3 regions of the Alkalibaculum bacchi genome follow, and region 3 is predicted to be linked to each of the others. Evidence: riboswitches for the same ligand, from Rfam matches in the RefSeq annotation. Region 3 holds a riboswitch; each other region holds the start of a gene.
The links. Region 3 has a riboswitch for cobalamin ahead of DES36_RS03490 (cobyrinic acid a,c-diamide synthase CobB). Riboswitches for the same ligand answer to the same signal wherever they lie in the genome.

Region 1: linked by a shared signal. The riboswitch ahead of DES36_RS10700 (ECF transporter S component) and the one ahead of DES36_RS03490 (cobyrinic acid a,c-diamide synthase CobB) in region 3 are both predicted to bind cobalamin.
Region 2: linked by a shared signal. The riboswitch ahead of cobT (nicotinate-nucleotide--dimethylbenzimidazole phosphoribosyltransferase) and the one ahead of DES36_RS03490 (cobyrinic acid a,c-diamide synthase CobB) in region 3 are both predicted to bind cobalamin.

Annotation. Positions count from the first base shown of each region.
Region 1 is NZ_QNRX01000014.1:50,260-61,208, reverse strand. It holds gene DES36_RS10710 (hypothetical protein) at 1-1,017, opposite strand, end outside; gene DES36_RS10705 (AIR synthase related protein) at 1,398-2,147, opposite strand; gene DES36_RS10700 (ECF transporter S component) at 2,179-2,688, opposite strand; cobalamin riboswitch at 2,996-3,165, opposite strand; gene ftcD (glutamate formimidoyltransferase) at 3,288-4,163, opposite strand; gene DES36_RS10690 (YdbC family protein) at 4,417-4,638, opposite strand; gene DES36_RS10685 (M15 family metallopeptidase) at 4,750-5,259, opposite strand; gene DES36_RS10680 (MFS transporter) at 5,752-7,134, shown strand; gene DES36_RS10675 (hypothetical protein) at 7,403-7,615, opposite strand; gene DES36_RS10670 (TylF/MycF/NovP-related O-methyltransferase) at 7,872-8,714, opposite strand; gene DES36_RS10665 (molybdopterin-binding protein) at 8,726-9,760, opposite strand; gene DES36_RS10660 (XdhC family protein) at 9,791-10,813, opposite strand; gene DES36_RS10655 (DVU_1551 family NTP transferase) at 10,868-10,949, opposite strand, start outside.
Region 2 is NZ_QNRX01000005.1:69,376-80,324, reverse strand. It holds gene DES36_RS05025 (carbohydrate-binding domain-containing protein) at 1-590, opposite strand, end outside; gene DES36_RS05020 (DUF4956 domain-containing protein) at 640-1,311, opposite strand; gene DES36_RS05015 (polyphosphate polymerase domain-containing protein) at 1,329-2,018, opposite strand; gene DES36_RS05010 (sensor histidine kinase) at 2,428-3,798, opposite strand; gene DES36_RS05005 (winged helix-turn-helix domain-containing protein) at 3,795-4,271, opposite strand; gene DES36_RS05000 (MATE family efflux transporter) at 4,487-5,872, shown strand; gene DES36_RS04995 (DUF2284 domain-containing protein) at 6,101-6,643, opposite strand; cobalamin riboswitch at 6,799-7,055, shown strand; gene cobT (nicotinate-nucleotide--dimethylbenzimidazole phosphoribosyltransferase) at 7,340-8,461, shown strand; gene trpE (anthranilate synthase component I) at 9,052-10,518, shown strand; gene DES36_RS04975 (anthranilate synthase component II) at 10,515-10,949, shown strand, end outside.
Region 3 is NZ_QNRX01000003.1:177,500-188,448, forward strand. It holds gene DES36_RS03460 (hypothetical protein) at 114-503, opposite strand; gene DES36_RS03465 (hypothetical protein) at 654-1,379, opposite strand; gene DES36_RS03470 (nitroreductase family protein) at 1,485-2,369, opposite strand; gene DES36_RS03475 (prolyl oligopeptidase family serine peptidase) at 2,583-3,347, shown strand; gene cbiB (adenosylcobinamide-phosphate synthase CbiB) at 3,583-4,527, opposite strand; gene DES36_RS03485 (pyridoxal phosphate-dependent aminotransferase) at 4,532-5,590, opposite strand; gene DES36_RS03490 (cobyrinic acid a,c-diamide synthase CobB) at 5,731-7,086, opposite strand; cobalamin riboswitch at 7,236-7,404, opposite strand; gene DES36_RS03495 (cobalamin B12-binding domain-containing protein) at 7,577-8,239, opposite strand; gene cobK (precorrin-6A reductase) at 8,362-9,054, opposite strand; gene cobJ (precorrin-3B C(17)-methyltransferase) at 9,051-9,788, opposite strand; gene DES36_RS03510 (cobalt-precorrin 5A hydrolase) at 9,781-10,845, opposite strand; gene cobM (precorrin-4 C(11)-methyltransferase) at 10,848-10,949, opposite strand, start outside.

The DNA.
Region 1 (10,949 bases), on a different contig from region 3:
TGATGCTTTTATGTATTTCTTTAACTTTTTATTATAGAGACGATCTATCGTAGATTTATCACAATCTGTAACTAATTCTAAAAACAATCTTTCACAGTTTATTTCATTGACAAATAGAAGTGCAATGCGGTCCATATGTTCTGTAAGAGAAAGAAGACATGTTTTTGCAGATTCTATATCTAGGTGATCTAAATGATAGCTGTATTCCATTAATCTCATAGCCGTATTAAGAGGCTGGCTTACATCTGCATTATTATTTAGCACAAATTTACTTAAAGGTAGTTCTTTCATCCTAATCCCTAAGCTCTGTAGTCCATTTACCTCTAATTGAACATAAAACCCTCTCCTTGCATCTTCATCCTTTAGCATAGAGTAAATATTATGTCCATCATTGGGAACTCCTCCAATTTTCATTGGAATACCATTGGTCACTGCTGCTAGTATTCCAGCGAATGCAGCCAATAATAATATAACTTCTAAAACAAATGCCATTTCTTTAATAAGAACTATCGTAGATATACATAATGCGGACACGAGTAAATTTATGATGACTCCACCTAAATTGTAGAGAACAAACGGAAATTCCCCATCCTTTATTTTGGGTGGCATCATAAGGCATTGTCCAGCCGTACCAGGTATATTAAATTTCTTTGTTTTTAGCTTTCCATCTTCTTTTACTATAGTGATAGATCCTATTCGAAAAGAAACAAAAGTATAATCTGTTAACAATCCAAAAATCAAGTGCCCTGCCTCATGAATGATAATATGTATTATATATCCAATAACAAACAATATGATTAGGCCATAAAACTTCAAAAGTCCAATGAATATATTGTCGCTTTTTAACCATGGATTAAAAAAATCGCCTATAAAAAAACCTAATACGCCGCCAAATACTCCACAAATTACAATGCTTTTTAGTGTATCTAACCAGCCTTTATTCTTATACTTTGATTTGCTATGATTGCCTTTACCCATTAAATCCTCCACTTGATAAATTTTTAATAATAATTGCATTATAAGTCTACTTTACCATAATATAAATCCCTTTTGTAGTTATGTATAAACAAATGTTATTCACTCTCTATTAAGATTTTTAAGTGTATGTATAATTACTTCTATTTAGCTAGCATGAGCATCTAAGATTATGCTAAAGATACAATTTGAGATAAATGTTAGAAAATAATAGATACCTATAGTAGCTTTTGAGTTAATGTATCACTTTAACCAGCCTTACCCTCCTTGATATTCAAGAAGGATAAGGCTCATGTAGAACATTAATATAAGTCCTTGCACCAAATTATAGTCTGAATTTTTGTTTGATTACAATAATTGTAGATTATTGACTATTGCCAAAGAAATACTAGTATATTAGGTGTTTTTTATTCATTCATATCTTAGCATTTCTCAATAAAACACCCTAAATATGAATAAGATACATTGTATTTTGTTAGTTGTTCTAATATGGTTTCTTTCTGTCCTGATATGATAAAACAAGTGACTGGTCCAGCAGATTTTTTTATATCTACTTCTACTGTCTGTGTATATTTAAAATCCAAATCGTTACTTTTGCAAAGCTCCCCTATCTCATAATCAATGCCCTTTGAACCGACAGGAAGTATTTCGTTGATCCCTAGTATATCTTTAATTAGGCTTATTATTTTGATATTGGGTATTTCCTTAGACTTTAGCACTTCTGACCCTACCTTAGGCTTTCCAACCACAATAAGGTCATCTCCCTTATAGGTCCTTGGCTTCGTCCAGTTTTTAAGATCAATCATGCCTATAGCCGTTATACCTATAGATGTTTGTACAGTAGGCATATTTTCTTCTGTACTCCCTGTAAGGAGCATTTCTTGATCTAATCCACAATCAGTAATTGCCTTCTTTATTCCACCGATAATTTTTTCCCCAGTAGGATTCATCTCTACACAAAAATTATTCACTATGGTTATTGGCTTAGCTCGAAAAGCTAATAATTCACTTAAAGCCACACCTGCTGTAAGGTACCCAACTACTTCTTGTGGTGTTTCTAGCGCATCATGCTTTTTCATACCTATTCCACCACAAGAATCACATGCTAATACCATCATTGTTTCTTCATTTATGTGCATTAATGTTAAGTCTCTAAATTTATTTACCTTCAATATACTCACCTGTTCGCCAATTTAGTTTTAGTTAAATTCTCTTCTTTAGCAAACTGTATAAAACAGCAGCTGCAAGGACGTTAACTGTTGAAGCCAGTAATAAGGGACCTACCAACATGAAAAAAAACTCTTTTACAGTTGGAATCATTCCTAATAACTGCATGATTAATACAGATAAATAAGTTGCACCTACTCCATTTAGGATAATTGCAATAGTACTATTTACAATTAAATTTATGCGATTGTTGAGATAACCATATAACCAGCATATAAAAGCCATGGTGCACATTACGACTAAATGAATAGGGATAGACATAGGAAAACCACTTGTCATAGCTGTGAGCAGGTGACCTATTGCCCCAACTGCTGCACCTGCTACTGGACCTAATAGTAAAGCAGCAAAAAAGGCTGGCAATGCATCTAATGCGATGGAGCCCAAAATTTTAATTTGTGCTCCTATAAATGCTAATGCAATTAATAAAGCTGTGTAAACTAATTTCCTAGTTTTAGTGACTTGAGTGTTTTGAATTAATGAGTTCATAACTTCCTCCTTAAATTAATAAATTATTATATTAAAATAAAAACTTTCATTTACGTGGACATATGAGTTGATTTTTCTACACCTCGAAATCGGCTAGGCCGATTCCTCGGTCGCGCCATTCGCTAAATGAAAGCTAAAGCTTTTATTTACGGATTCTTTTTATCATACGCGTCAAATTAGTAAACTATTTGGTGCGTATGATAAAAAGAATCCTGCGAAAGCTTCACCTTCGCTTGGCTCATTAGTTCGCGAAAAAAAGAAAAGTTTATGACCAATATAAAATTGATCATAAACTTTACCGTCGCTTACGAATTCTATGATACAGGCAGGTCTCCTGGCTATGACTCACGGCAATATATTCCTTCCCGTTACCAGTGGATAATATACATTGCTCCTCATTTACAGTGGTGGGTCCGCTCGAGATTTTCACTCGATTCCCTATTCTCCTATTAAGGCACCTGATTCATACATATGTATTTGTTATAACAATATTATAAACATTTTAATTTGATTTGTAAAGCTTAACGATATAGCGAAATTTAGAATATAATATCTAATACACTATTACTCTTTACTCTCATATAACGGATATATCGCAGTCAGAAGTAAATCTGATCTGTAGAAAAATCTTTTAATCTAATATAAAAATCAAGTAATTCTCTTAACGCATATACTGGAACTGGCCCTACTAACTCTGTGTCTGAAATATTTACATTATATCTGCTCGCTTCAAACTTTATTGTTTCATATACTCTATGTATAGGCGTCTTTTCATAATTCGTTAAATTCATAGATACTTGAATCATCTTTCTGTCTGGTATTTCTAATGCAATAGCGCGGACATGCTGGTATCCACCAGAAGATCCTCTTATAGCAGTAGCGATTTTATTTCCTATTTCTAAGTCTTCAGTATCTAAGTTGATATTAAATGCTAATAGGGCAAATCTTGATCCTACAACAGTGGCTCCACTCTTAGGATTAAATTCAAATGGACCTTCATCTGGTTTCCAGCTTTCGTCCTTCATTTTGTCAGCTAGTGCTTCATATTGACCTTTCCTAATTTTAACTAAGGACTTTCGATCATCCCTAATGGCTGAATCCTCATAATAATATACTGGTACGCCTAAGCTGCCCATATACCTACCATATTCTTTAGAAATTTCTACAGCTTCCTCACCAGTCATATTTAATATAGGTATAAAAGGTACTACATCCACTGCTCCCATTCTTGGGTGACTTCCTCTATGCTTCGTCATATCGATAAGTTCAATAGCTTTTTTCGATAATCTTTTTGTAGCATCTAAAACAGCTTCACATTCTCCCTTATAAGTGAATACAGATCTATTGTGGTCCTTATCAGAATTTAAATCTATAATTTCTATATCATTACCTACCATTAACGATTCTTTTATTTGTTCTATCTTAGCTCCATCTCGTCCCTCACTTATATTTACTTCTACAAGTAAAATCTTCATAAGTAACCCCTCCATTTATACGAACCCTTTAAACTTATATATAATTAAGCTTTTCATTACCATTAACACATATACAAGAAAGCGTCTGTGGCGCATTAGTCGCTCGTCTTTAGTCACTAGCATTTGGGTATCCCTTTTGGGTCTAGATCCTTCGCTTGCGCTCAGGATGACTGAGCAGGAGCTAGGGTCAAAAGTAGGTGTTTCCTAGTACATTATAAAATCGCAAAGCCATTATACAAATGGCTTTGCGGTTTTATATTTCCATCTGATTTAAGATATCTCTCAATACAATCAATTCATCCTTAGAAAGTGTAATCCCCTTCCCCATCTTCACATGATCTGGTGCCCAATCTCTTAAATCGTATTTAGGTGCTCGTTCATTCCAGCTAATCAGATTAAGCTCTTTTACCCAACCTTTATTGCTTTCAGATATTGTCCCTATCGTTTCAACAAGTTTAAATTTAATTTCGGCCATTATATTATTTCCTCCTTTGTATTATTCATTTCTTGAACCTTCTGCTTAATGTATCAATTTCAGTAATATTAATTCCCTTATCTTTTTATCACACAAATAAGGAACAAGTGATTACTGTATCCACCATCTATTTAATTCATAATGAGGCATATCTTGCACTTCATCAAAATAATAACCTGGAGTAAACCCCACTTCTTTACCTATTTCTGCACATTTCCTAAAAAACTCTAAATCCCCATAAGGATCATCCGTATCGTCTTCGCAAATATCAAATGCATGCCTTTTAGTGTGTTTACTGTTTTTCGTCCATGTAACCACTAAACCAGGTGTAGTTCTGCCCTGTTCATATAGTATATCTTGTCGAGCTTGCGTTCTATAGGTTTCTGTAATCCGCACATTAAGTCCATTTTCTTCGCATTTTTCTAAAAATTCAAGGGCCAATTCCCTAGTTTTGGGACTCAGCTCATTTAAATCAGAAATTCTTTCAGTAGAAGATTCATCGGAATGTTCATACTCTCCTTGATCAAATACGAATGTATAAAACCCAATCTTTGGTAATACAATAAATATCAATGATAAAAATATTAAAATTATTAAAAATAATACTATTCTTTTTCTCATATTATTAATCCATTCCTTTACCTCACTCAAAATACAAAATCTTATAAGAATTATTGGCTTTAAGCGATTTTTATATTTTTTATTATTTGAATACTCCGTACAATGCTCCTAGCAATATTATACAACATACAAAAAAATAAGTAAGCTTATGTTTCTTAATTGTTTCTTAATTTTTAATTATTTAGCTTATAGAAAAGTAATTCTAGGAACAGAACGATTAATAAAATTCTATATCTTGCGACATATTGACAATCTTAATTGAATATAATATTATATAAATATAAATTTTGTAGAGCAACACTTGGTATAAAAGACACCTATGAATATACATAAGATATAGTAAGAATACAGAAAATTATTGTGATTATTATAAGGTATCGCAAAGCGATACCTTTGTTACGTTTTTACTAGCAATACTCTATTATTCATTCCATTTCATGGTGCTTTTTTATGTAAAAGTGTAATGCTTTACAGACAAGAGGAGATGAAATAATGGACAAAATTCAAAAGGCGGGTAGAAGAATCAACAGCAAAATTAAGACTTTCTTTGGTATTGCAGATGCTGGTTTTTCTTTTATGACATTCGTCGAGACATCTTATTTTACACCGTTCTTAACCAACTATGCATTGCTTCCAAATGCTTTAGTCGTGTTAATCACTACAATCACTGGAATCGCGGATATTGTCAGCTCATTGGTTGCAGGAGTATTTTTAGACAAATCCAATCTAAAATGGGGAAAATACCGTTCATGGTTATTAGTTGGACCACCATTTGTCGTGCTATTCTATATATTCCAATTTACGAACATTGGCTCCCCTACACTTGCCGCAATTATTATTAGTTTAGGTTTTATCATCAGTCATACAGTTTGGAATGTATCTTGGACTGCGAATATGTCTCTTGTATCTGTTTTAACAGACGATCCAAGAGAAAGAGCTTTCTTATCAAGTAGAAGAGCAGCTGGTTCTACTGTAGGTAAAGTAGTGGCTTCTTACTTGACTATGCCAGTAGTCTTATTCTTCACTGGAATATTTGGAGAAGGATCAAGCCTTGGCTTTACTGTAACAGCAGGTATTTTCGCAGCAGTTATGATGGTAGCTTATTATATGCATTTTGCTATTTCTAAAGGATATGAAGAACCCATAAGTGCTTCTAGCACAAAAACTCAAGTAAAGAAAGGTCCTTCATTAGGTGATATGTTTAAGTCTGTATTTTCTAATAAGAACCTTGTATTATTCGTAATTTCAGATTTCACAAAATTAATTGGATACTATTTATTAATGGCTGCTTCTTTCTATTACTTTAATTATGTAACAAATAGCATGGCCTTACAACCTGTATTCCTTCTTGTATTTAATATTGCAGGATTTATTGGAGCAATTGCATCCCCTTCTATCGTAGGAAAGATTGGAACAAAGCTTACATACCTTTTAGGAATGGGTGGTTACGCTGCATCTATTATCCTTGCATATTTTGTAGCACAAAATGTAATAGCTGTTATTACTATAATGGGAATTGGGCAAGTATTCTTTGGCTTCTCATATGGATTAACATCTTCATTCTATTCTAATGGTGCTACTTATAGCCAATGGAAAACAGGTAAAGATACTAAAGGTGTTATCATGGCTTTCTCTGGCTTCTCTATTAAGGTAAGTATCTTAGTTCGTGGTCTTATCTTAACGGCGGGAATTGCTGCATTAGGATTTGATGCAAAAGCAGAAAACATCAGCCCTGAAATTATCGAAGGATTTAAGAACATCTTCTTTATTGCTCCATTTATTTTTGCAGTGGTGGCTTTTGCAATTATGTTCTTCTATAATCTTCCAGACAATAAGGTAAGAGAAATGGAAGCTGAAATTGCTACAAGGAAATAGGTGCTAGTTTCTAGTCACTAGTCCTTGGTCACTAGCATGAGGGTATTCCTTTAGGGTCAATATCCGATCCTACGCATAGGATGACTGGGCAGTAGATATAGGAAAAAGTAGAATTTTCTAGTACAAAAAAAGCTAAGAGCCTTGCAAAATGCAAGGCTCTTAGCTTTTTTGATTAAATCATTTAGTATGATGAAATAAGACGAGAATTCTAGATTGATGCCCCTCCAACCTAAAAGTTGATATGCTTACCTATTCAAGTTAAGAAATTCTAAATGTCTTCTTTTATTTTGCAAAGCATTTCATTTAATTCTAATGCAAGTGTTTTTAACTCTTCATATCCTTCCTCGCCTATTAAATTACGTTCTTTAGCGATGGATAATTTTACAATTGTATCGTTAATAGACGATATGGTATTTTGTAAGGCGTTTTCATATGATATTATCTTTTTATAATCTCTTCTCGCCCCTATTTCATCAGACATGCAAAAACCCCTCTCCCCTTGTAAAATTACTAACTACAAGTTACTTTGCCTTAGTTGAGAAGGGCACCAATCCCTAAATTTTGATTGTGGCTTGCTAATGGGTATTTTGTCTTTAAATTAATATATCCTTATTCCTTCATAACATATGTCATTTTAAGGAAATATGTTGAATATTTCTCCTTTTCTTAAAATTATTATTTTTAATAATAAAAAATCTCCAACTAAGAACAGTTGGAGATAAAATTCAGATATAAAATCAAATAATAAGTGCACTTCCATGCAAGTCACAAAGTGGAATGATTCTTATATCCTCTTTTTTTGAAAAGTCTTCTACAGCCTTTTTTACATTTGGAAACTGAGTGCTATTATAGTCATGAACTAATATATATCCTCCTTTAGATAGGCGAGGATAAAAATATATAAGACCATTATATGTGGGCAGATACAAATCAGTATCTATACTTACAAACGCAAATGTATCTTCTACACCAAGTGCAGTTTCTGGAAAATACCCCTTACAAAATACAGCCATATGAGGATATGGTAGTACACTTTTTACATCTTCCATACTTGTGTCACTAAAATCCCCTCTTTTTGATCTACTCTTATCATATTGATTTTCACATTCTAAATCTCTCCAGTCAAAACCTTCGAATGTATCGAAAAGATACATTTTTCGTTCCTTAAATATGGTATTCATTTCTCTCGCAAGATATCCTTTATATACTCCTAACTCTGCTACATTTCCTTTTACTTTTTTATCGTTGATTTCTCTAGCTAGTAGCCTCAAAGTTGATAGTCTAATATCAAACAATCCCCTTAATTCATTAATATTTAGTATTTTTGTTTCCCTTATTCCTTCTGATACAAGCTGTTCGAATATATTTTCTGCTGCTTCTTTGTTTAGCACGGAAATAATCACTGCATCAGGTTTTAAGCTCTTTATATCATTAGAAGATATTACAGGAATAGTATCCAAAGTAGTTGGAATATTCTTATAATTGTTATCTGCATATGCAAGTAATTCGCAGCTTCCGTGAAGTAATTTGCCAATCATTTTTCCTGCCTGCCCCGCCCCGAATATTACAATTTTTTTCATTACAAGCTCCCCTAACATCCTTTTCCAAAACCACAATTAGGATATGTACATAGATCGCAGTTTAAACATAATCCACCTTGACCGAGCCTGTCTAAATCTGCTTTACTAATGGGGTCATCTGCCATAATTCTAGGTAATATCAAATCAAAGATAGTGCGGTCTGAATACATGACGCATCCTGGTAGACCTACTATTGGCACTTTTTTGTCTTTATAGTCATAATAAGCTACTAATAGCATAGCACCTGGAAGTACTGGAGCACCATATGTGATAATCTCTGCTCCCGTTGATTTTATAGCGCCAGGAGTACAATCATCAGGATCAACGCTCATGCCACCAGTGCAAGCTATAACATCTGCCCCATTTTCTATGTATGATAATACTGCAGCAGTAATTTGCTCTTTCTTATCATCTACAATAGTTTGACCCATAATTTCTACATCAAATTCATTAAATTTCTCTATAACTACAGGGCCAAAGGTATCCTTTATTCTCCCATGAAAAACTTCGCTTCCTGTGGTTACGATGCCCACTTTTTTGTGCTTAAAAGGTATAATAGACATGATAGGTTTTCCTGCACCAATCTCCTGAGCCTTTACCATCTTTTCTTCTTCAATTAATAATGGAATGATTCTTGTTCCAGCTAATTTGTTTCCTTTCCTGACAATGGTATTACCGTGTCTTGTGGCTATAATCATTTCTCCCAAACTATTGATCTGAAAAAGCCTTTTTGAATCCAATTTAAATAATCCGTATGTATCTGCAATAAGTTCTATTTTTCCTTCTTTCACAGGAGTAGGTTTCATATATTCATTTTTGCAAACACCATAAAGTATTTCAGCGGCCTCATTTTCATGAAGCATTCCCTCTTGTTTTTCCCATACATAAAGGTTTTCTTTGCCAACAGATAAGAGGACGGGTATATCTTCTTTCCTGATAATATGACCCTTTTTAAAGACCACATCTTTGGTAACACCTCTAATGATTTGTGTAATATCGTGACAAAGTATATGACCTACTGCATCTTTCGTTTTTATTTGATTCATTTTACTATGTCTCCTCTCATTTTGTATAATTTACTTTATGATTTCTACAAATAGTTCTACAATTCCACCACAAACCATTCCATCATCTTCTGCTTCTTCTCCTGTCATATCTGCTTTTACCAACTTAGATTCTCCACTATCTATACATGAAAATGCAGATTGCCTTATGTCTGCCTCAACACAGCCTCCCCCAATTGTGCCAATCATAGTGCCATCTTTTAATACAAGCATTTTTGTTCCCACTTCTCTTGGAGCAGAACCTCTCCTCGAAACAATCGTAATTAATGCTTTCGGCATATCTTGATATTCTTCATCTAAAATGTGGTTCATTATTTCCTTACTATAGGTGCTCGTTCCAATCTTCTTGTTTTTTACTTCTATTATTTGGGCCATAATAGATACTGCAATTTCTGCAGGAGTTTCTGACCCAATTTTTAATCCGATTGGCGTATATACCTTATTGAGTTTTTCTCTGTCAATGCCTTCCTCCTCTAAGTAGTCTAAGACCTTGGCAACACGCACTTTGCTACCAATCATTCCGATATAAGCATTTTCCTTTTGGATTATTTTCTGCAAACAGATTTGGTCATATCGATGTCCTCTTGTGACTATGACAAAAAAAGTGCCATTATCGCCATCTATTTGATCTAAGGCGCTATCAAAAGGTTCACAAATCACCAAGTCTGCTTCTGTATTTCTTGCATTATTTGCAAAAGAAATCCTGTCATCGATTACAGTCACTGGCAAGTCAAGAAGCTTGCACATGCTTATTATCGGCATTGAAATATGGCCTGCTCCACATATAACCACATTGTATTTTTGTGTTAAAAATTCCATATACGCTTTTTCATCACCTACAGTAATTATTTGACTTTTACTGTTTTGTGTAATTTGATCTATCCATTGTTGCCAATTTACTTTATTGTTGTTCGTATAAACGATTTCTCCATTTGACAAGAGCAGTTTAGAATCCATATTCTTACCTGATACAATGGTTAAGATTCTATTGTCCTTGCTCTTATCGATTTGCTGTAATTTTTTAAAAAATTCCATTGGTTTCTCTCCTTACCATTAGTGTTGTATATATATTGTGATCTCGCTCTTATTTCAATTATTAAATATCATTTTGTACAAAATTTCAGCTTGCTCTTTCTTTCTTTTTACAGCTTTCAACGCAATCTCGTCGTTC
Region 2 (10,949 bases), on a different contig from region 3:
GAGGAAATGCCGTTTTTGTAATTTCCAGTGACAGTAAGGGACCCTTCACCATTTATGGTTAAATCATCTTTACTAAATAGAGCCGCATTAGGCTCATCACTACCAGACTCTAATGTATATGTTTTACCATCTGTAAGGGTGTTTTTCGTGTTCTTTGCTAAAGTAAGAATCGTCTTATCAGAGTTCACTACATAGATAGGTGAATTATCGCTACAATTTATATTTGCTCCATTTAAAATCACTCTAACCGTTTCCTCATCTTTAGAATTAATTAAAATTTGACCGTCATTTAGAGTACCTGAAATAACGTAAGTTCCACCTGATACGATAGTTAGTATATTATCTTTAACAATAGCACCATCTCCATCACTTTCAATAGAATCTCCCTTTAGTACAATAGAATCGGAATCTTCTTGGCTCCATTCATCATTTAATTCTTCTTCACTAAAATTTACGGAGATTGAAGAGGAGCTATTTGATGTATTAGCATTATTTGTAGTCTTAGGAGTACAAGAACTAAAGATCAATACACAGAGAATTGAGAGAACCAATGCCTTATATATCTTATTATTAAATCTTTTTAATAGCATGTTTTTCTCCTTATGATTGTTTTGTCACTATAAAATGAAACTTAAGTGTTTAGGTAGCGTATTCGCCATTATAGCTTACCAGTGTAGCATGGTTTACCCCATGTAAGGCAGAAAGTTCATTTAAAAAAACAGTATCATTATTTTTTATTCGGACTTCATAAATTAATTCAATCGTTCCATCAGTGATAGCTTTACTCTTTATCTTATGCTTATTGCACTTTGTTTTTATAAGCTCTGAACAGGATACTTCTGTAATCTCATTTTTGCATTCAATCATAAGAATATAAGGGCATTCTTTAGGACTAGACATTTGAAAGCCTATTAACACAATCCCTATGAAAAAAGATCCTAATATGGCTAAAGGAAGTAAACCAGCCCCGAGGATGATTCCTGACCCAATTGCCCAGAATAAAAATACTAAATCCAGTGGGTCTTTAATGGCAGTTCTAAATCTTACAATGGATAAAGCGCCTACCATTCCAAGAGATAATACAATATTGCTTGTCACTGCAAGTATAATAAAGGTTGTGAGCATGGTTAAAAGCACAAGGGAAGTGTTAAACGGCTTTGAGTACATAACACCTGAGAATGTTTTTTTGTAAATAAAATATATAAATAGACCAATGCCAAAAGCGCCTATTAGAGCAATGGTTGCATCTATAATAGAAAAGTCGCTTACCCTTTCTAAAAAACTTGATTTTAAAATATCGTTAAAATTCATAGTATACCTCCAAATGTTTATGCATTAAGGGTAAAAAGTCTACCTGATGCGTATTTTGAATTTGCTGTGCTTGTGGTTTCATTTACTTGTATTAAGTCTCTAATGATTTCCGGTAAAAAGTGATCAAACTTTACCTCGAGAACACACTTATGTGGTTCTATTTCTAGGTAAGATAGTGTATCATTAAAAAAATCTGTAGGATTAATGCTACACCGAATATTGTAGTCTAGTGTTATTCTCGTGTTTCCAGGTCTAAAGGTATAAGCCTCTCTTTGGTATTGGATAATAATTTTAGGGAGTAATACTTTTGTCTTCATTTTTACATAGAACTCTTTTTGTAGTGAGTCGTCTTTGTCTTTAAGAAATTCAATATCTCCTAAAAGGATCTTTTGGATATCCTTTTTTGCCAGCTTTGTGCTGAGCTTATATCCTTTTCGTATCTCCTTGACCTTTTTTTCTAATCGAATATAATTGTAATCATTGTTATAGCACCTAATCCTAAATTTTTCCCTATAAGGGTCTCCATTTAATTTTTCGTTTAAAGCATCATCGTATAAGGTGTCAAAATATAAGTTTTTAATGAGATAGCTTTTTCCTTGAGAATGTACATCCATAGGAAGGAATTTTTTTAATCTTGAGTGTAGTGTTATTCGAGTTTCCTGTGAAATGGAGTGTTTGTATTCATTTCGGTAATATTTTTCTTCCAAGTTTTAACCTCCTCTTTTAATTGTCTGTAGCATTAGTTTAAATGAAAAGAAGAAAAGCTTCTCCGAAAAAAGGCGTCAAAATTAAGGCAAAAATTACGAAATAAAAGCGTAGCCATCAGCGATCAGTCATCAGCTATCAGTATTCTAGGGCAGGGCTTTGTGGGTCAAAGATTTCAATATTGCATAGGATGATTAATCAGTAGATAGGATTGAATATAGAGGACATAAAGAAAAAAGATGGATCTAAGTCCATCTTTTTAATATATTACGAAAGTTCTACTTTTCAATTTAACTACTTCATTATATGTGATTGAATCTTTGACCTATGAGACTTGAGCCTAGCATTGATAGCTGTTAGCTGATTGCTAATGACTAAAGTGTCAAAGGCACTTTCTTGAGAATGATCTATTTAATTAAAAAATATAGTAAAAGCCGTTCCCTTAAGGCTTGATTGGACTTCTACTCGGCCACCGTAGGAGGTGACTATGGATTTGACGATTGAAAGGCCTATGCCGTGGACTCCGTTTTCTCCCTTATAAAATCGATCAAAAATACGAGGAAGGTCTTCCTGGCTGATTCCAGGACCATTATCTTCAACTTTAATGACTATTCTACCTTGAGTTTTTCTACATGTGATAATTATTTTACCTCTAGAATATCGTAAGGCATTAGATAATAAGTTTTGAAAGGCTCGCTCTATAGACTTTTCATCGTAAGTAAAAAGTACTGGATCTTCATCAAACTCGTAGCTTACTTTTATGTTTTTACTTGTAAATAAAGAATGGTATCTTTCAGCTGCATAAGATAAAGTTTCTCGCAGATCATTTTGTGTAGTAATCATATCCTTTGATCTAGACTCTAATCGGGAAAGGTAGATAATATCTTCTACTAATTCGCTAAGTTTATCCGTTTCATCCTTTATGATAACACAGGCACTGTTCTTTTCTAAAATATCAAATTGAATGCCTTCTGCATTGGTTTTAATGATTTGCAGGGGTGTTCTCAATTCATGTGAAACATTTTGAAAGAATGCTCTTTGCTCTGCATCGTATGCCTTTAATTTTTTTGATGTGTCATTCATGGGATTTTTTAGATGATGAAGCTCTAAATCGTCAAATTCATCTTCTATGGTTTCATATTTGCCTTCGCCAATTTTCTTGGCAAACTCTGATAAGTATACAATGGGCTCAGTAATCCTTGACCCAATTACATAGGTCATGAGTACAGTTGTCAATAAAGCAAGAATCATGATAATCCATAAAATACGACTAAGATTCACTTTAAATTCATTCATATGAGACATATTAATAAAATTGACAATATAGAATTGATCTAAATCCATATCGGATTTAGATATTGAAGTAAAATAATACAGTCCTGAGTCTGTCGAAAGCTTTTGTATTTCACTAGTATCTAAGTTGATTTTTTGAGCTTTTATTTCTATTGTAAAATCCTGCAAGTCTCTATTGTCGAAGTACTTGTCTAAAGATTGGGTAGGGTGTAGTATAACATAATTTGATGTTAAGACTACTGTTTCGGCTTTTCCCATAGGAGTGCCATTAGGCTTTGGCTTATGAGGTATTTGTGGTTCGCTGCCGCTGTCCATCGGACCTTGCACAATGTAATCTCTAGAATTATGTAATACCTCATTTGCATTGTTTTTCATATACTGAGAAATCAAAAAATCAAAAACCATAGAAATAAATATAAATACAATGAGTATGAGTAGGATTACTCTAGAAATAAGCCTAAATTTTATGCTTTTTTTCGTATCTTTCAAGGGTCAACCACCTTCATAGTAAAGCCAAAGCCCCATATGGTTTCTACTTTTGTATTGGTATGGACGAGCTTTTTTCGGATTCTGCGCACGGTATCGTCACAAGCACGAGTTTCAATGTCTTTTTCGTAACCCCATATTTCATTGAGCAGTTCTTCTCTTGATACTGCTCGATCTGCATTTTCAATCAAATAGAGTAGAAGATTGTATTCTGTAGGTGAAAAGTCTATAAGAGCACCATTAACGGTGATTTTCATGGCCTTTCGGTTAATGGAGATTTGACCGAAGGTAAGAGAATTTTCCTGTTTTTCATCGCTTTCTTGTAACTGTTTGTCTAGTTTAACTCTTCGCAGTATGGCCTTTACCCTCATTACTAAGGAGATGGCACTAAAGGGCTTCGTAAAATAATCATCGCTACCTAGATTGATCCCTGTTGCATAATCTAAATCGCTGTCTTTTGCTGTAAGGATAATCATATGTCACCTCATTTTAATTATAATAGATTATGACGGTAGAAGTTACGAAAATTTCACGCAAATAATGAGAAAATTTCTATAGTTTAATATGATCGACAAGAGAATAATATGATAAAGTCTTAATCTATAAATTTAGTTTTTTACCCTTTAGAGGTAAATTAAGAGCAATTATGTTATAATACTCTATCATGATCTAACGTCAAGGAGAACAGACATTGAAAGAAGTAAATTTATTAACAGAAGGTAGCATACAAAAGACACTATTAAAATTGGCACTACCCATTATGGGGTCCTCTTTTATTCAAATGACCTATAGTTTAGCTGATATGATTTTTATTGGCAAGCTAGGCAGCAAAGCTGTAGCAGCAGTTGGTACTGCTGGTTTTTTTCCATGGTTGGCTATGGCTTTTATTATGATACCAAAAATTGGTGCAGAAGTAGGCGTGGCTCAGTCTATAGGAGGAAAGAATATAAAATCTGCTCTAGAGTTTATTAGAAGCTGTTTGCAGCTAGTTATTTTTCTGGCTCTTATTTATAGTACAGTTCTCATAGTATTCAAAGATTCACTAATTGATTTCTTCCATTTAGGAGATCCTTCTGTTATTCAAATGGCTAAGGATTACTTGCTCATTGTCTCATATGGGATGATTTTTACATTTTTAAATCCTGTGCTGACCGGAGTTTTAAATGGGCATGGAAACAGTCGAACGCCTTTCTATATTAATGTCATAGGCGTTATTACAAATATTATTCTAGATCCCCTTTTGATTTTAGGAATAGGACCATTTCCTGTTTTAGGAGTAGAAGGTGCAGCAATTGCCACGGTTTTTGCACAAATGATTGTGACTTTTTTCTTGTTTAAGGCAGTTAAAGCTCAATTATCCTATACCTCTAAAGTGGGTTTTTTTCAAGTACCTAATTGGAATATACTAAAAAAAGTATTTACATTGGGTCTACCAGTTGCGTTGCAAAATGGACTTTTTACTTTTATATCTATGATCATTGCAAGACTTATAGCTCAGTGGGGTCCTGTACCTGTAGCAGTACAACAAATAGGATCTCAAATAGAATCCATATCTTGGAATACAGCGAATGGTTTTTCTACAGCTTTAGCGGCCTTTGTAGGTCAAAACTATGGAGCGAAAAAGTGGGATCGAATCAATAAAGGCTATCATATCGCCGTGAGGATTATGACGACTATAGGACTTATTACTACGGTTTTACTGATTTTTGGTGCGAGGCCAATATTTAGCATATTTTTGTCTGAAAAAGAAGCCATCTATTATGGAGTCAAGTATTTGAAAATACTTGGAATTTCTCAATTGTTTATGTGCTTAGAAATTACAACAGCTGGTGCATTTAATGGATTAGGAAAAACAGTACCTCCTTCTGTTGTGAGCATTGTTTTTACAAGTCTTAGAATTCCAGCAGCAGTCCTTCTTTCATCTAATGCGGTACTAGGTGTTACTGGTGTGTGGTGGAGTGTAAGTTTAAGCAGTGTGATTAAGGGAATTGTTTTGGTTGCGTGGTATATTATTTACTTAAACAAGGTTAAGGAAAAGAACCATTTGGCTGTAAAAGAAGAAATCTATGAACACTAAATTTTAGTATTTACATCTTAACTAATAAAAAACCAGTAGAGCTGGTTTTTTATTAGTTATTTGATATTATACGAAATATTGGTTACTACTTAATAATGATTCTAGTGTTAAATAGCTTATGAGGAATCTAGAATACTTGGATTGGAGCTGGTAGTTAGCTTGATACGTGTCTTTGACCACCGAAGCCTAGTCCAAGAGCACTGGTGGCTGATTGCTGGTTGCTGATGGCTACTTTTTGTTGTATAAAATCAAGCAAAACCAGGTGATGATATTATGACCGTTTAAAAAGGACATATTGTAATTTTCGCATATTTCCGTTACGATTATGGTCTGACTTTCAATACAAGGATACATCCTATCTTTGTGTTTACAAGGGCTATCAGGATATGTACATTTTTCACATATGCTACAGGATTCTGCTGTCAAAATTAATATGTTCTCATCCTTAGGAAAGACATCTTTTCTTATTTGGTTTACAATATCAATGTGTTCGCCTCTTGTTGAAAGGCTTTCTTCCATATTGAGTATATCTTTTACTTCTGAAACGGTGCTAAAGATAAAAGCGTCCTTATATGCTAAGCACCTTTCTCTACATTCTTCTAATGTACCCACTGCTGGTGGGCAGGACCAGGACTTTCCATATTGAGGACATTGAACTTCACATATGGTTCTTACATTAGGGTAAAAACTTAATTCATTTGTATCAAAAAATGCGTACTCAAATATAGGATATTCCGTAATTTTCTTTTCAATTTCTTCCTGAGTAATCATAGTATCTGCCTCACTTTTTTATTTAATATTAATAATTATATCACAAACAGGTTGCAGATTGCTGTCAATGAGAGAGGAGTTTAAACTAAATAGATAGAAATTAAAGTCACACTATTGACTATTTTAATCCATTTGGTATAATATAAATAAATTAAAATATGTAAGCAATTTTAGGTGCCTCATATGAGGAGAATAGGGAAACCGGTATTAGTTCGCCCTACGACGAAGGAGTTGTTGGCGAACTTATGTAAGGAAATCATAAATTTAAGATTTGTAGATTTCTACTGCTTAAAGTCCGGTGCGGACCCACCACTGTAATGACGAGCTCACGCTAACCACTGGCTAATGCTGGGAAGGGGCGAAAGGGCGTTTGAGTCAAAGCCAGGAGACCTGCCTAAGATTGAGAAGCCTTTCCTGAAATGGGAAGCGGCGGAGATGACGGCAAAGTCCCGACCACAATAAATAATATTATTGTGGCGGGACTTTTTTTCGTGAAACAGCGAGCCAAGCGAAAGCATAGCTTTCGCAGTAGACATGAGACGGAACAGGCAAACGGCTTGCCGATTTGACTGAGGAGTCTCGTGGATACGAAATGAAAGCTATGCTTTCATTTGGCGAGCGTCGCGACCGAGGAAGATTGATTATTTAGCTTTTGCCACAATCTAATAATAATTCTAATCTGGAGGAGATATAAAAATGAATACAATCAACGAAAAATTTCATAATTTGAAAGATGTGAAAAGTGCAAGTGAAGCAGAACTTGAAAGTGCATTACAAGAGCTTACAAGTAATATTACAGGGTTAGACGAAAAATCTATTGCAGGTATGCAAGCTCGTTTAGATGCTAAGATTAAACCTCTTCGAAGCTTAGGGGTATTAGAAGATATTGCTCAACAAATTGCAGGAGTTCAAGGCACTGCTCAACCTAAGATCACAGGAAAAGCTGTACTTTTAATGGCAGGTGATCATGGCGTTGTAGCTGAAGGAGTAAGCGCTGCACCTCAAGAGGTTACGGCTGAATTGTTTTATGCTTATATGAATAAAAACGGGGGAGTCAATATTATCGCTCGAAGTGGAGGAGGAGACGTTATCGCAACAGATATCGGAATCGCTGGTCCACTAAATCCACCAGAACTCATGGCTAGTCGAGTAAAAAATGGCACGGATAATATGGCTAAAGGACCTGCAATGAGTAGAAAAGAAGCTCTTCAAGCTCTTTTTACAGGTGCAAAAGTTGCTAGAGATGCTATAAATTCTGGCATAAATCTTTTGGCTACAGGGGAAGTTGGAATAGGGAATACAACACCAAGTTCAGCTCTTATTTCCGTATTTACAGGCTGCTCTATTGAAGAAGTAACTGGGCGAGGAACAGGAATAAAAGATGATGCTTTAATACATAAACAAGAAGTAATTAAGAAGGCAATTCAAATCAATAATATCGATATAAAAGACCCTGTTGGCACTCTTGCAAAGATTGGGGGACTTGAAATTGCTGCATTAGTTGGAGCAATATTAGAAGCAGCTTATAAAAAAGTACCAATTATTCTAGACGGTATTATTTCAACAGCTGCAGCATTAACAGCAGCTCAGATTGCACCAGTGGCAACAAAGTACATGATTTCATCCCATAGCTCAGAAGAAAAAGGTTGTCGTATCGGACTACAGCAATTAGGACTAGAACCAAGAATTGCATTTAATATGAGGCTTGGAGAAGGAACAGGAGCGGCTCTTATGTTCCCAACAATAGATACAGCACTAAGAGTGGCCGATGAAATGGCTACTTATGAAGCGGCTGGAGTAACTACAGGAGATTATTAAAAAATGCCTTTGGCGTTTTTTAATTCTCAATTCTAAATTGATCATTGCGCGAAGCGCATACCCGCCCAACTATATAAATTTGTAAGCGAAACAAAATGACTTTTATCATAAACCACTTGACAACACGGACAAATCGTGCTATTCTGTTGCAAACCGTTGAAGCGGAGATAACGGTGATCATGATCCCAAAGAGAGTCCGTGTTGCTGAGAATCGGGCGGAAAACAAGTCATCAAATGGACCGCTGAGGGCGCAGTCAAAGGGTTTCGATCTGAGTATTCTGCGACGTCCGGCACGCGTAAGTGGCCAGGGATATGATGGTATCCTGAAAAGAGTACGGGATTTCCGTAAATCAAGGTGGCACCGCGGATAGCGATTTATTCGTCCTTGACAGAATTAAAATTCTGTCAGGGGCGTTTTTTTTATGTAATAGGAAAGTTGTACTTTTGACCCTAGCTGCTGCTTGAGTCATCCTATGTTAGGGCCAAATCTTTGACCCATAAGACTTGACCCTAACACTGATGACTGAAGACTAGCCGCTGGTAGCTAAGCTATTCTTATTTCCCTGGCAGATAGAAAAGGAGCAAATATTATGCAGGTAAAGCCAAACTTAAATGAACTGAAACAGTTTGCGAAATCCGGGCAGTACAAAACTGCGCCAGTATGTATGGAAATCTTATCGGATTTCGGGACTCCTATTCAGGTGCTGCAGATACTGAAAAACGTATCCACTCACTGCTATCTCCTGGAATCTGTATCTGATCACGAAAACTGGGGCCGGTATACGTTTCTTGGTTATGACCCAAAGCTGGAAATCACTTGTTTAGACGGTCAGTTGCGCATCGGTTCCATGCGATTTGAGACGACCAACCCGGGAACATACATCAAGCAGATCATCGAGGAACACAAAAGCGCACGTCCGGACGGTATGCCTCCGTTCACTGGGGGTCTGGTAGGGTATTTTTCCTACGATTATCTCAAATATGCTGAGCCGTCCCTGCAACTGGACGGCAGAGACACAGAAGGCTTTAATGATATTGACCTAATGCTCTTTGACAAGGTCATCGCCTTTGACAATTACCGACAGAAGATTATGCTGATCGTCAATATTTCTCTTGCCAACTGTGAAACGGAATACAACCGGGCGTTACTGGAGCTGGCACAGATGGCGTCACTTTTGAAAACTGGAACGCCCAGAGAGGAGCCACCCGGGCATCTCAGGTCTCAGTTACAGCCGCTGTTCAGTCAGAAGGAGTATTGCCAGATGGTGGAGCAGGCTAAACACCACATCAGAGAGGGCGACATTTTTCAGATTGTGCTGTCTAATCGACTGGCGGCAGATTATGAAGGCTCTCTTTTGAACACCTATCGAATGCTTCGGACGGTGAATCCGTCGCCGTATATGTTTTACTTTTCTACCTCGGATATGGAGGTGGCGGGTGCGTCGCCGGAAACGCTGGTGAAGCTGGAAAATGGTGTACTGCATACCTTCCCGCTGGCGGGCACACGGCCGAGAGGAACAACGAAGGAGAAGGACGATGCGCTGGCTGAGGAGCTGCTGGCTGACCCCAAAGAACTGGCTGAGCACAATATGCTTGTAGATCTTGGACGAAATGACATCGGCAAGATCAGTCGGTTTGGCAGTGTGGGAGTGGAGAAGTACCATGAAATCGAACGGTATTCTCATGTGATGCATATTGGCTCCATCGTCCGCGGTGAGCTGGCGGAGGGAAAAACGGCGATGGACGCCGTGGATGCGATTTTGCCGGCGGGCACCCTGTCCGGCGCACCTAAGATCAAAGCCTGCCAGCTGATTAATGATCTAGAAAATAACAAGCGGGGTATCTACGGTGGGGCTATCGGCTATCTAGACTTTGCGGGCAATTTGGATACCTGCATCGCTATTCGCATTGTATACAAAAAGAACAACAAGGTATTCATTCAAAGCGGTGCGGGTATCGTGGCAGACTCCGTGCCGGAGACGGAATATCAGGAATGCCTGAATAAAGCCGCTGCCGTGGTCAAAGCGCTCCATGAGGCTGAGGAGGAAAACCTATGATACTGATCATTGACAACTATGACAGCTTCACCTATAACCTGTATCAGCTTGTGGGGACCTTGAATCCGGATACACGGGTCATTCGAAACGATGCGATGTCCGCAGAAGAAATTGCGTCGCTCTCACCCGAGGCAATTATTCTCTCTCCCGGTCCCGGAAGACCAGAGGATGCTGGCATCTGCATGGATGTGGTAAAAGAACTTGGGAGCCGGTTCTCGATTCTTGGCGTGTGTCTAGGGCATCAGGTCATCTGCACTGCCTACGGCGCAATGGTGTCCTACGCAAAAGAGCTAATGCATGGCAAGCAGTCGATCACCACGCTGGATCAGAGCTGTCCTCTGTTTCGAGGCTGCCCAACGGCGATTCCGGTGGCACGCTACCATTCGCTGGCAGTCTTGGAGGAGACCCTGCCGGATTGCCTTCAGGTGATT
Region 3 (10,949 bases):
ATGTATACCAAGGACTAAGGGATAAAGGTCTATGTAGATTCAAATAGTGAAAACTCACTATTTGAATCTTTATACGTATCGCGAAATAACTTACAGTGTGTGTTTCTTGTGGTTTATTCGACGCTATAATATTTTGCTTTACGTTCTTTTTCTATTTCAATTTCTGAATCTGCATCTGCATCAGAATCTGCCTTTTGGCCTTGGTATTGTTTCTGACTTAGGAAATTATAATTAATTTGTTTGTTATTTTGGCAGTGTTTATCGTTTGAATAAAGATCAGAATCAGCATCGGAATCAGATTCATTTTTGCCTTCAACTTTATTTTTGTTGTCTAGTTCTGCTTTTTGTTCTGCTTCTAATTTTGCCTTTTGCTCTGCTTCTTGTTCTGCCTTTAATTCTGCTTTTAATTCAGCCTTTAATTCAGCTTCAATCTTGGCTTTTATTTCATTTTCTAGCTCTATCATAATTTGTTTTTTTATTTCATTGTATTCTGGTCCTATCATGGAATTCTCCCTTTTCTATTATAGATTAGAGATTTGTTCATCTCTTTATACATATATATTCCCATAGAAAAAAAGAGTTCCAATATAAAAACGACTTTGATGCTTTTAGTTGTAAGTTCTAAGTAAATCCATCTAACTGTATGCTAAAATTTAGTTATCGCTAGATGTAATCTTCGTTCTTGATAGAATCTCTCTATCTGTCTCTTCGATAATTTCAAAATCAGGGGCGATGATATACAGGAGAATGCTTACATTATACTCTGGAAAATATCTGCAGTAGATTCTACCTGCTAAGATGGTCTCAGGAAAGTTGTCCCCTTTATAATCCTTTGGTGGTTTTCCATATTGAATATAGCTTATACAATCTCTATTGTATTGATGGATGCTGCTATTCATATATATATTACAATCTATTACCGCCCAATTGTTATAGGAAATATAGTCAAGAATTTTGGGCTTTCCTCTATTTTGAAAACATACGTGAGGATTTATACAGCCCATACTATCTAATACTAAAGCTTCAATATCATGAGAAGCCACTGCCGAGATTTCCTCTATATTAACCTCTTTGTTATTAAAACCATAAACCTTTTGTTTTTCTCTACACTCTATAATATAGGCACCATAAAAACTGTTATAATAATGAGAATTTTCATCATAGAGAGTAGATCGTCCATTTTTAAAGGCACCGAAATTATATAAAATACTTAAATCAATCTCTTCCCCTACTTTTGATTTAAAGCTTTTGTCATTAAATGTCATGACAAAAGGGTACCAGTCCTTTTGTGGTGTACTGGTACCTCCTGGTATCTCTACTATTACATTGTTTTTTCTCATAAGACTGTGATAATCGTGATAGGAACTATAAATTCTCATAATTACTAAACTCTTTACGTATGAATAATTTGCCAGAACTAAGATTAAAAAAATGCTGAATATAGAGAAAACAAGCTTTTTCTTCAAATTTATCTTAAACCGCTATTATTGTTCTGTAGAAAAATATCCAATGTATTTATAATCCTGTGGGATATGGATGGTTTCTTTTCTCTCTCCATCAATTTCTATCTTCCAAGTTCCGTCTATACTGTTTTCGGTAAATAAAAGTTCTACGTAAAGTATAATAATACCTGCGTCTAGTAAATCTAACTCTTCATTCGCTTTATCATCCTCTTTTATGGCTAAATAGAGATGATTATCTTTTAACAAAAATCTCCAAGGCTGCCTATTAAAAGAAGAAGGTGCCATAACGGCATAGCGAAAGACTTCCTCCATGCCTAGTTCAATAAACTGATCTAGGGTTTCCGTCTTTCCCCATTTATCAAAATAGACTACTTCCGTCATAGACAGTCTAGATGAAACATTGTTCTCTACAACTTTCATAGACGTTTTAGAGTAGTTTTCTCCCCATTTAAATTGATTTATAACTTTCTTTTCATCTTCATCATAGCCAATAGCAAGAATGGCCGCTGGTTCCCCTTCAACATCTATAGAAAGAGCTTCTTTGACGATTTGCCCATCTTCGGGTACACTAATCCAACAAGAGTCTAATCCTAAATCCTGAATTTTTAGGACAATCTTTTGTACATAGTAGCCTACATTAATTTGATCATGTTCTTTATTATCTGTTACAAATAAGAAATACTGAGGTGCTTTAATCATAATGCCATTAAAACCTGCTATCCCCTCCAGTGCTTCATTAACCATATTGCCATCTTCTAAGTACATCATATGAATCTTTTGATCTGTATATAAAGGTTTTGCTTCTTTACTAAAGCTTATCACCTCTTTAACCAGTTCCTCAGGTACTCTTTTTTCTTTAAAATCTCTAGTGGATTTTGAATTCTCAATTAAGTCTTTAATATTCATGTTATACCCCCCAAAATTGTATAAGGTAATTATACCCACTTATATTTATTTAAAACAATATATTATTGTTACATTTTAAAATTCCGTTTATAATGAAGATATAACCAGTTTTTGTAACTTATCTTTACCCACTTTAGGTCTTTGTGTAACTATTAGATTAACGTGAGTATATATAGATAGATTAATAGCTATTCATTACTAGGAGGAAAGATTATGAAAAATGCATTTGTAAAAGAAGAGAAAGTTCAATTAGGTGATATTCCTGCTATTTTATATAAACCAAGAGAAATAGCGAGAGACGAGCTGCTTCCTACAATTATTTTTTATCATGGTTGGGGTTCGAATAAGGAATCACAGAAGTTTAGGGGTTTTACCTTGGCTAGCTTTGGTTTTCAGGTAATTTTGCCAGACAGCATCTATCATGGAGAGAGAAATCCTGTAGACCATGAAAAAGTAGAAAATATGGGTAAATACTTTTGGGAGGTTATTTTAAATAATATCAAAGAATCAGAGACTCTTGTTCAAGCTGCTATAGAAAAATGCCAGGCTGATCCTAATAGAATAGGCGTAGCAGGTCACTCAATGGGTGGGTATACTGCATCTGGATTTTTTTCAAACAATGAAAAGATCAAAGCTCTCGCTGTATTAAACGGCTCTTGCTCTTGGAATTACACTAATGAACAATTTGCAGAGCTCTTTCACATTAAAGAATCGCCTATTGCACCTAGAGATCAAGAAAAAATTGATGAATTAGATCCATACAATAGGATAGAAAAGTTAAAAAATCGACCTATGTTAATTTTACATGGAGAAGCAGATGAAGTAGTACCGGTTCAAGGGCAGAGGTTGTTTTATCAAAAAATGAGTGAGAATAATGCTACATCTCATTTAAAGTATGTGGAATATCCTAGATTAAATCATTATGTTACGACAAATATGATGGAAGAAGTTATTGGGTTTTTTCAGGAGAAAATGTAGTCAAGGTGGTCAGCAAAATCTTTCCCGCCTAAAGGCGAGGTAATGTTAAGATCCTTCGCTTGCGCTCAGGATGACAGGGCAGAAATTTAAGTTAATTCCTCAATGAACAATGAAAAATGAACAGTTCACATCGAACAGTACAAATATGCGATTACTTATTTAGCCTTTATATTCTTAACTGTTCATTGTTCCCTATTCATTGTTCATTGCAACGTGAGTTGCATATTTGACCACCTTACCACCTGCTTTTTATAAACAAACCAAGCACCATAAACAAGCAACAAGTTACCAACATTAATTTATTCATGCGATCGATGTCTTCTACTGCTACGTCTTTTGTGTAGTCTCCGATGGTAGGTTTGTAGATTTCTTTGCCGAAATAGGTGTGGGTACCGCCTAATTGGATGTTTAGGGCTCCAGCTGCTGCTGCTTCGGTCCAAGCGGAATTAGGGCTATTGTGTTTGTCGTGGTCTCGAAGTAAGATTTGTAGTGACTTTTTAAAATCAAATTGAGCTATTATGGACGCTCCTGCCATGACAAAGCCAGATATTCTAGCAGGAATAAAGTTTAAAATATCGTCTGTTATAGCGGAAGCACAACCAAAATTAATATACTTTTCGTTTTTATAGCCTACCATGGAATCTAAAGTGTTTACTCCCTTATACGCCATAGCTAGGGCTGGTCCTCCTATAAATAGGAAAAAAAGAGGTGCAATGATTCCATCTGTGGTGTTTTCTGCTACGGTTTCAATAGTTGCCTTTATTACTTCATCTTTACTTAGCTCTGTAGTATCTCTTCCTACAATATACCCTACTTGTCTTCTACCATCTTCCAAGCTTTTTTCTAAAGCCTTTTTCACTTTTACGGCCTCATCCTTTAAGCATTTTGTAGAAAGAATAGCATAAGAAAAGTAAACATAGCCTACTATATAAAAGGGTTCACCAAATTGTCTTAGCATAAATAGAGGTACTAGAACAATAGATGCGGAAAACATCACTGTAGTTATAAGCAATACCACTCCTGCTCCTTTTAATGCTTTTGGGTTCGTTGAAAATTTTCTTAAAAGCTTTTCCATAAAGGAGATAAACTTCCCTATTAATACAATGGGATGAGGTAGAAAATAGGGGTCGCCTATAATTAAGTCTATAATAAATGCAATTGCTATATAATAAAGTTCCATAGTATTACTCTCCTAAATATTTTTTAAGACACTGAATCAAGTATTCATTGGCTTCTTTGCTTTTTACGGCAATCCTCGTATAATACTCATCTAGATAAATATAGGTAGAGCAGTTTCGTATCAAAATATAATCTTTTATTAATTTATCCTGGAGTTGGTCTACTGTAATACCCTTCTTTTGCAAATTTAATAGTAGGAAATTTGCTTTTGAAGGAAATACTGTAATACCCATTTTTTCGAGTTCTTCTCTTAAGTACTCCCTCTGAACCTCATTACGTGTTAGGGTTTTTTCTACATAGTCTTTTGTCTCTTCTAAAACGCAGGTCACATCGCTAGCAAAGGAAGATAAGCTCCAAGGGGTTTGCCTTTCCTTTAATGATTTGATGGTATCTTTGTTAGCACAAATATAGCCTAATCGTATACCTGGTATGGCAAAGATTTTTGTTAGAGAACCTGCTATGATTAATGAAGAGTACTCCTTTACTAAATGTTTGACACTATCTTCTTGTGCAAACTCAATAAAGGCTTCATCGACTACTACTTTTGCCCTACATTTTTCTGCGCTTTTTAAGATTTCTAGCATGATTTCATTTGGCATGGTAGAGCCTATAGGATTAGAGGGATTACAGATAAAGAGCATTGTATTTTCATCTAAAACCTCTTTTATTTCTTTTTTTGGATAAACTACCCTTCCCTCTTTAATCAATGGTAGATGAATAAGTTCTGCACCTACATTATTTGCCAGTCTCATATATTCTACAAAGCCAGGTTGAAGAATGACCACTTTCTTAGGTCTTATAGCTTCTGCAATAAGAGATAATGCACCAATCCCACCATTTGTAGGCAGTACTTGCTGTGGTGGCACATCTAAGTATTTTGCAATATTATTAGTTGGCGTCTTCATATCTACTTCAGGATAGTAGACGATATTATCTAGTTTCTCTTTGATTTTATCGATCATGATTTGCGGTGGACCTAAGGGATTTAAATTTGCAGAAAAATCAGTCCACTTTTCTGGATTACCTTCTCTCCATACATTCCCACCGTGAACATAGCTTGTCATATACAATTCCCCTTTTGATTATAATATAATGATACTAAGTCACCTACGGTAACTTTTGCATGCAATATAAATCTTTATCTTGTTGCTTAATTTTAATTTTTAAATATCTCCTTTAAAGATACTAGAAAGTCTCAGCCTTATTAGAGCAATTTTGTCATAAGCTCTAAATTACTCAAAAAATATATATGGGGATATCCAGCGATGGTATTCTTCTTTTCTAAACCGCATTCCCATTGTCTTAAAATTTTTTCATCACGATATTTTTTTATGCTGTATTTATATGTAAGCTCTTGTTCCTTAATTTTAGAGTGATGAAATTCATGGGCTCTTGTCGTATATTTTTGTCCCTCTATTTCTACATCCATTTCAATATAGCCAAAACGCTGAAGCCTCTTTGTCATTTCACATTCAATAGGAAGATATCCTACCATTTTATTTGTAGTATTATCTAGATTGGTAATGGACTGAGACAAGTACATAAAGCCTCCACATTCTGAGTAGCACTTGCCACCTAGTTCTAAATAGTCTTTTAAGCTATTTTTAAAGCTTATATTCTTTGCAAGGTCCTTTCCAAACACTTCTGGAAAACCGCCTCCAATATATATAGAATCTAACTTTTCTGGAAGTTTTTTATCTTCTAGAGGGCTAAATTCCACAATTTCAGCTCCAAGATCATGTAATAAATCTAAATTAGCTTCATAGTAAAAGGAAAAGGCTTTGTCTCTTGCTAGACCAATTCGTTTTCCATCATATAAAGGTAAATATTCTTTAGTAAAGTTATCGTAATAGCTACTATCGTATTCAAATTGTGGAGCGCGCTCTGCAATTTCCAACAAAGCATTTATATCTACGCTTTCTTCGATTATATCTACAAGCTTATCTATATTAGTATTCAGATGCTCTAATTCTCCAGCTGGTACTAAACCCAAATGCCTACTACTTAAAGATATATCGCCATTCTTCACCATATAGCCAATACACTTGGTATTTGTATTCGTCTCTATGATTTCTTTAATTAATTTGTAATGTTCTGCTCCAGAGACTCGATTGACGATAATGCCTTGTATGTCCACCTTCTTATTGAACTCTTTGTAGCCAAGCACCACTGCAGCTGCGCTATTTGACATACCTGTAGCATCGATGACAAGCACAACAGGGGTCTTTGTAATAACTGATATATGAGCGCTACTGCCAATATTAGAAGTAATGCCAAAACCGTCGTAAAGTCCCATTACACCCTCAATGATTCCTATGTCTTTGTTCTTAGTTGAACGATCTAACAGATATTTGATAAGGTTTTCATTTAGAATATAGCTATCTAGATTATAAGATGGGTTTCCTGTAACATATTTATGAAATCCAGGATCGATATAATCAGGTCCTGTCTTAAAAGGAGCTACTGCATAATTTCTCTTTTTTAAAGCGGCCATTATGCCTATGCTAATGGTTGTCTTCCCTACACCGCTATTTGTTCCTGCAATCATTATTCGATTCATCTACATTTACCTTCTGTCTATAAAATTTTATTCGGTGAGAAGTAGGAGTTTCTCACCGAATAATTAAGGAGGTAATACATTGTAAGTAAATAAAAAATTCCGACACCACGGTCGGAATTAGGGATTCAATTTAAGAAATCTCTCTTCCCGCCGAAGATTGTAAAGCAAATGGTATCCTGGCTTATGCTTCATCCTAACATCTACCTTCCCAGATTTTTCCAGTGGTATAAAAGATGCTCGTCAGCAATTACAGTAGCGGGGGCTGCAACGGATTTTAACCGTTTTCCCATAAATTTATTTACTTTCCTACATATTAACATATTTTTTATAAAAATGCAATGACTTTCTTATATATAAGTAAAGTCGTGAAAGTTCCCTTTGACCCTAACAGCTGTCTAGTCATAATATGAGCAAGGTTTATCTCTTAGGCCTTCAGAATCTAATCCTAGAATACTGATGGCTGATAACTGATGGTTAAGCTTTTTTGTATTTATATAATTTGTGATAGATCCCTTTTTTCCATCCATCCTCTACAAATCTCTACGCCTTCATTGGCCTTAATAGAGTATGCGTCTGCACCGATGTGCTTTGCAGCCTCATCAGTAAGAGGAGTACCACCTACAATGATTTTTACATCACTTCTAAGTCCAGCCTCTTTTATGACATCAACGGTGCGTTTCATAGCATCAATAGCTAATGTGAGAACACCGCTAAGGCCAATGATATCTGGCTTTATATCATGAGCTTTTTCTACAAAAGCATCTGCTGATTGATCAATACCTATATCGTAAACTTGAAAGCCTGCTGCTTCGGACATTCCTTTAAAAATATTTTTCCCTATATCATGAAGATCTCCTTGTACGGTTCCGATGAGCATTTTACCAATATAGTCTCCTTCTTTGTAGTGGGAAATATACGGTTTTAATTTATCGATGATTTCTGTCATGAGTTCACCAGCATAAATTAAATCACCTAGAAAGTATATTCCATTATGATAGTGATCGCCGACAATTCTCGTCCCTTTTTGGCTGTAACGAATGATTTCCCAGGCGCTTTCCTCTGTAGGATTTCCTCCTAAGTATTCATCGATCCGTTCAAATAATAAATCCTCGTCTAACTCCCCTATTGCATTTTGAATATCCTCTAATATCAATACAAATCCCCCCTACTATTAAGTTCTAAGTTCTAAGTTGTATATTGTAAGTTCTATGTAAAATCTTTATGTCACCATAGGTGACCATAATTTTACTTAGAACATAGAACTTAGATCTAGAACTACTTTCTTGGAATCATTACTACCTCTACTCCCATATCTAGTGCTGATTGTATTTTTTCTTCTACTCCTCCAGATGTTCCACTATCTTTTGTGACCATATACTTAATAGCATGTTCTTGAATAATGATCCGATTCATTTCGTAGCTAAAGGGTCCTTGCATGGCGATGATATTCTTAGGTGTAAAGCCTAAAGTTTCGCATTTTTCTAATACCTTTGATGTAGGCAATACTCTTATATAGATTCGATTTTTGGGAATCTTTTGAAAAGCTTGAACATTATTGCTACCAATAGCAAGTAATATATTACCTTCTTTTTCTATAAGAAGATTGCAGGCTTCCTCATAACTATGGGCTAAAATTAGCCCATTAATACCCTTTTTTTCAATGAATGAATCTCTTTCTATAACACGATATGGAATTTTAAGGCTCTTGGCACATTTTATCATATTTTCTGTCACTTGAACAGCATAAGGATGGGTAGTATCGATTATTTCATCAATATTTTTATCTTGGATAAATGCAAGCATCTCTTCATAATTCATCTTCTTATTATTAATAATCAAGTTTTCGTGAGGTTCGTATAATGAAGCTCCATACTCTGTAGCTGTTGATACTATGACTTTTTCACCACATTTTAATAATTGCTGAACATATTGTCTACCCATCTTGGTGCCAGCAAATACTAGTTTCAAATGCTGTACCCCCTAGGTGTAATAATATATTTGCCGTTAATATAGGTTTTAGAGTTTCCGATGATTACTGTTGAAAACATATCTACATCACAATTTGACAACTCACCTAAAGTAGAAATCTGTACGCTTTGGTCTTCTCTAAAAGCACTGCGCACAATGCCTACTGGAGTATCTGGAGATTTATATTGCAAAAGGATTTCTTGTGTTTTATTGATGTATTCTGTTCTTGATTTGCTCTTTGGATTGTAAAGTACTACGATAAAGTCTCCCTTGCCTGCACAATGAATACGATTTTCAATGGTTTCCCATTTTGTCAACCAATCTGATAAAGAAATCGTCACATAATCATGCATTAATGGAGCACCTAATATGGCGGCACTAGAATTGCCAGCTGTTACACCAGGGATGATTTGAACGTCAAAATCAGACATAGAGTATTCTTTGCTAATAATCTCAAGGATTAAACCTGCCATACCATAAACACCTGCATCTCCACTACTAACAACGGAAACGGTATTTCCTTTAGATGCTAATTCAATGGCCTCTTTGCAACGGTCTACTTCTTTTCTCATGCCATTGCTTACTACTTGTTTGCCTCCTATCAGATCTTTGATCAAATCAATATATGTATTATAACCAATAATAATATCGCTGTCCTTTAAAGCATTCACAGCAGAAAACGTCATATTTTCTCTATTTCCTGGTCCGATTCCAACTACGTATAATTTATTCATTTAAAGCCTCCTCATTTTTCTTCCACAAAGATAATGTTATTCCAGCATTCGCCCTTCTGCTTAAGAGACAAGTACCTCCATGAGATGAAATATATCCACATGGTTCGCTTACATTGCCTACTCCGATGGTCTTCTTTACAAAAGAGGATTGTTTAAATTTGTCCTCATGCTTTGCGATCTCACTTCGAGAAATGATTTCTAAATCTAAACCTAAGCGCTCCTTAGCTTTTAATAAGCCCTTTTCGTTTTTCTTTACATCTACAGTTGATAATGTTGAAATAGCATGTATACTAATATTTAATTCCTTTAAAATAGCGCAAATAAAGTCTACTATTGCATCCGCTGACGTATCTTTTCTGCAGCCAATACCAAAGATTAAGTTTTTGCTCATTAATTGTACAAAGGGTATGTCGAGTTGAATCTCATCTTTTTGCGAGATGATAATGACACCATCATAATTTACTAATTCATCGTAATCTTGGACCAGGACTACATTGTCACATACAAGATCTCTATGAATGAAAATCTTATCCTCATTGATAAGAGCAATAGATTCTTCATTTAAAATCATAGCAGTAATCTCTTTTGCACGAGTATAATCTACAATAGATAATTTATGTTTCATGGCAAAAGTATCTACTGCCATCTTTCCATTTACATCCGAAGAGGTTGTGATAATAGGTGTAGCCTTGATAATTTGACTTAAAAGCTTAGCATCTTCATTTCCTCCACCAATATGACCTGATAAGAGGCTAATGACAAATTGCCCTTTGTCGTCCATGACTAAGATGGCAGGATCTTTTAATTTAGACTGTATATGTGGGCTAATCATCCTTACTACAATGCCGCTTGCCATGATAAAGAGAATTGTCTTATAGGATTTGTATACGTCACGGACAATTCCCTTTAAATCATCACCTACTTTTGTCACTCCATTAGTATGGTATTTTTCAAGGGTATAGATATGGAAATTTATTTTTCTCTTACAAAGGTCTGCTGCTTCTAGCGCCCTTTGAACCCCTTTTTTACTTACTGTAACAATTGCCCAGGTTTCCAAGTTTATTTTCCTTCCCTAAACATATGTGTAAAGCTCTTGTCATAGAGTTTTGACAATTCATACTCGTCACCCAAAAAATTTCCTACTAAGATTTGAGCTTGCTT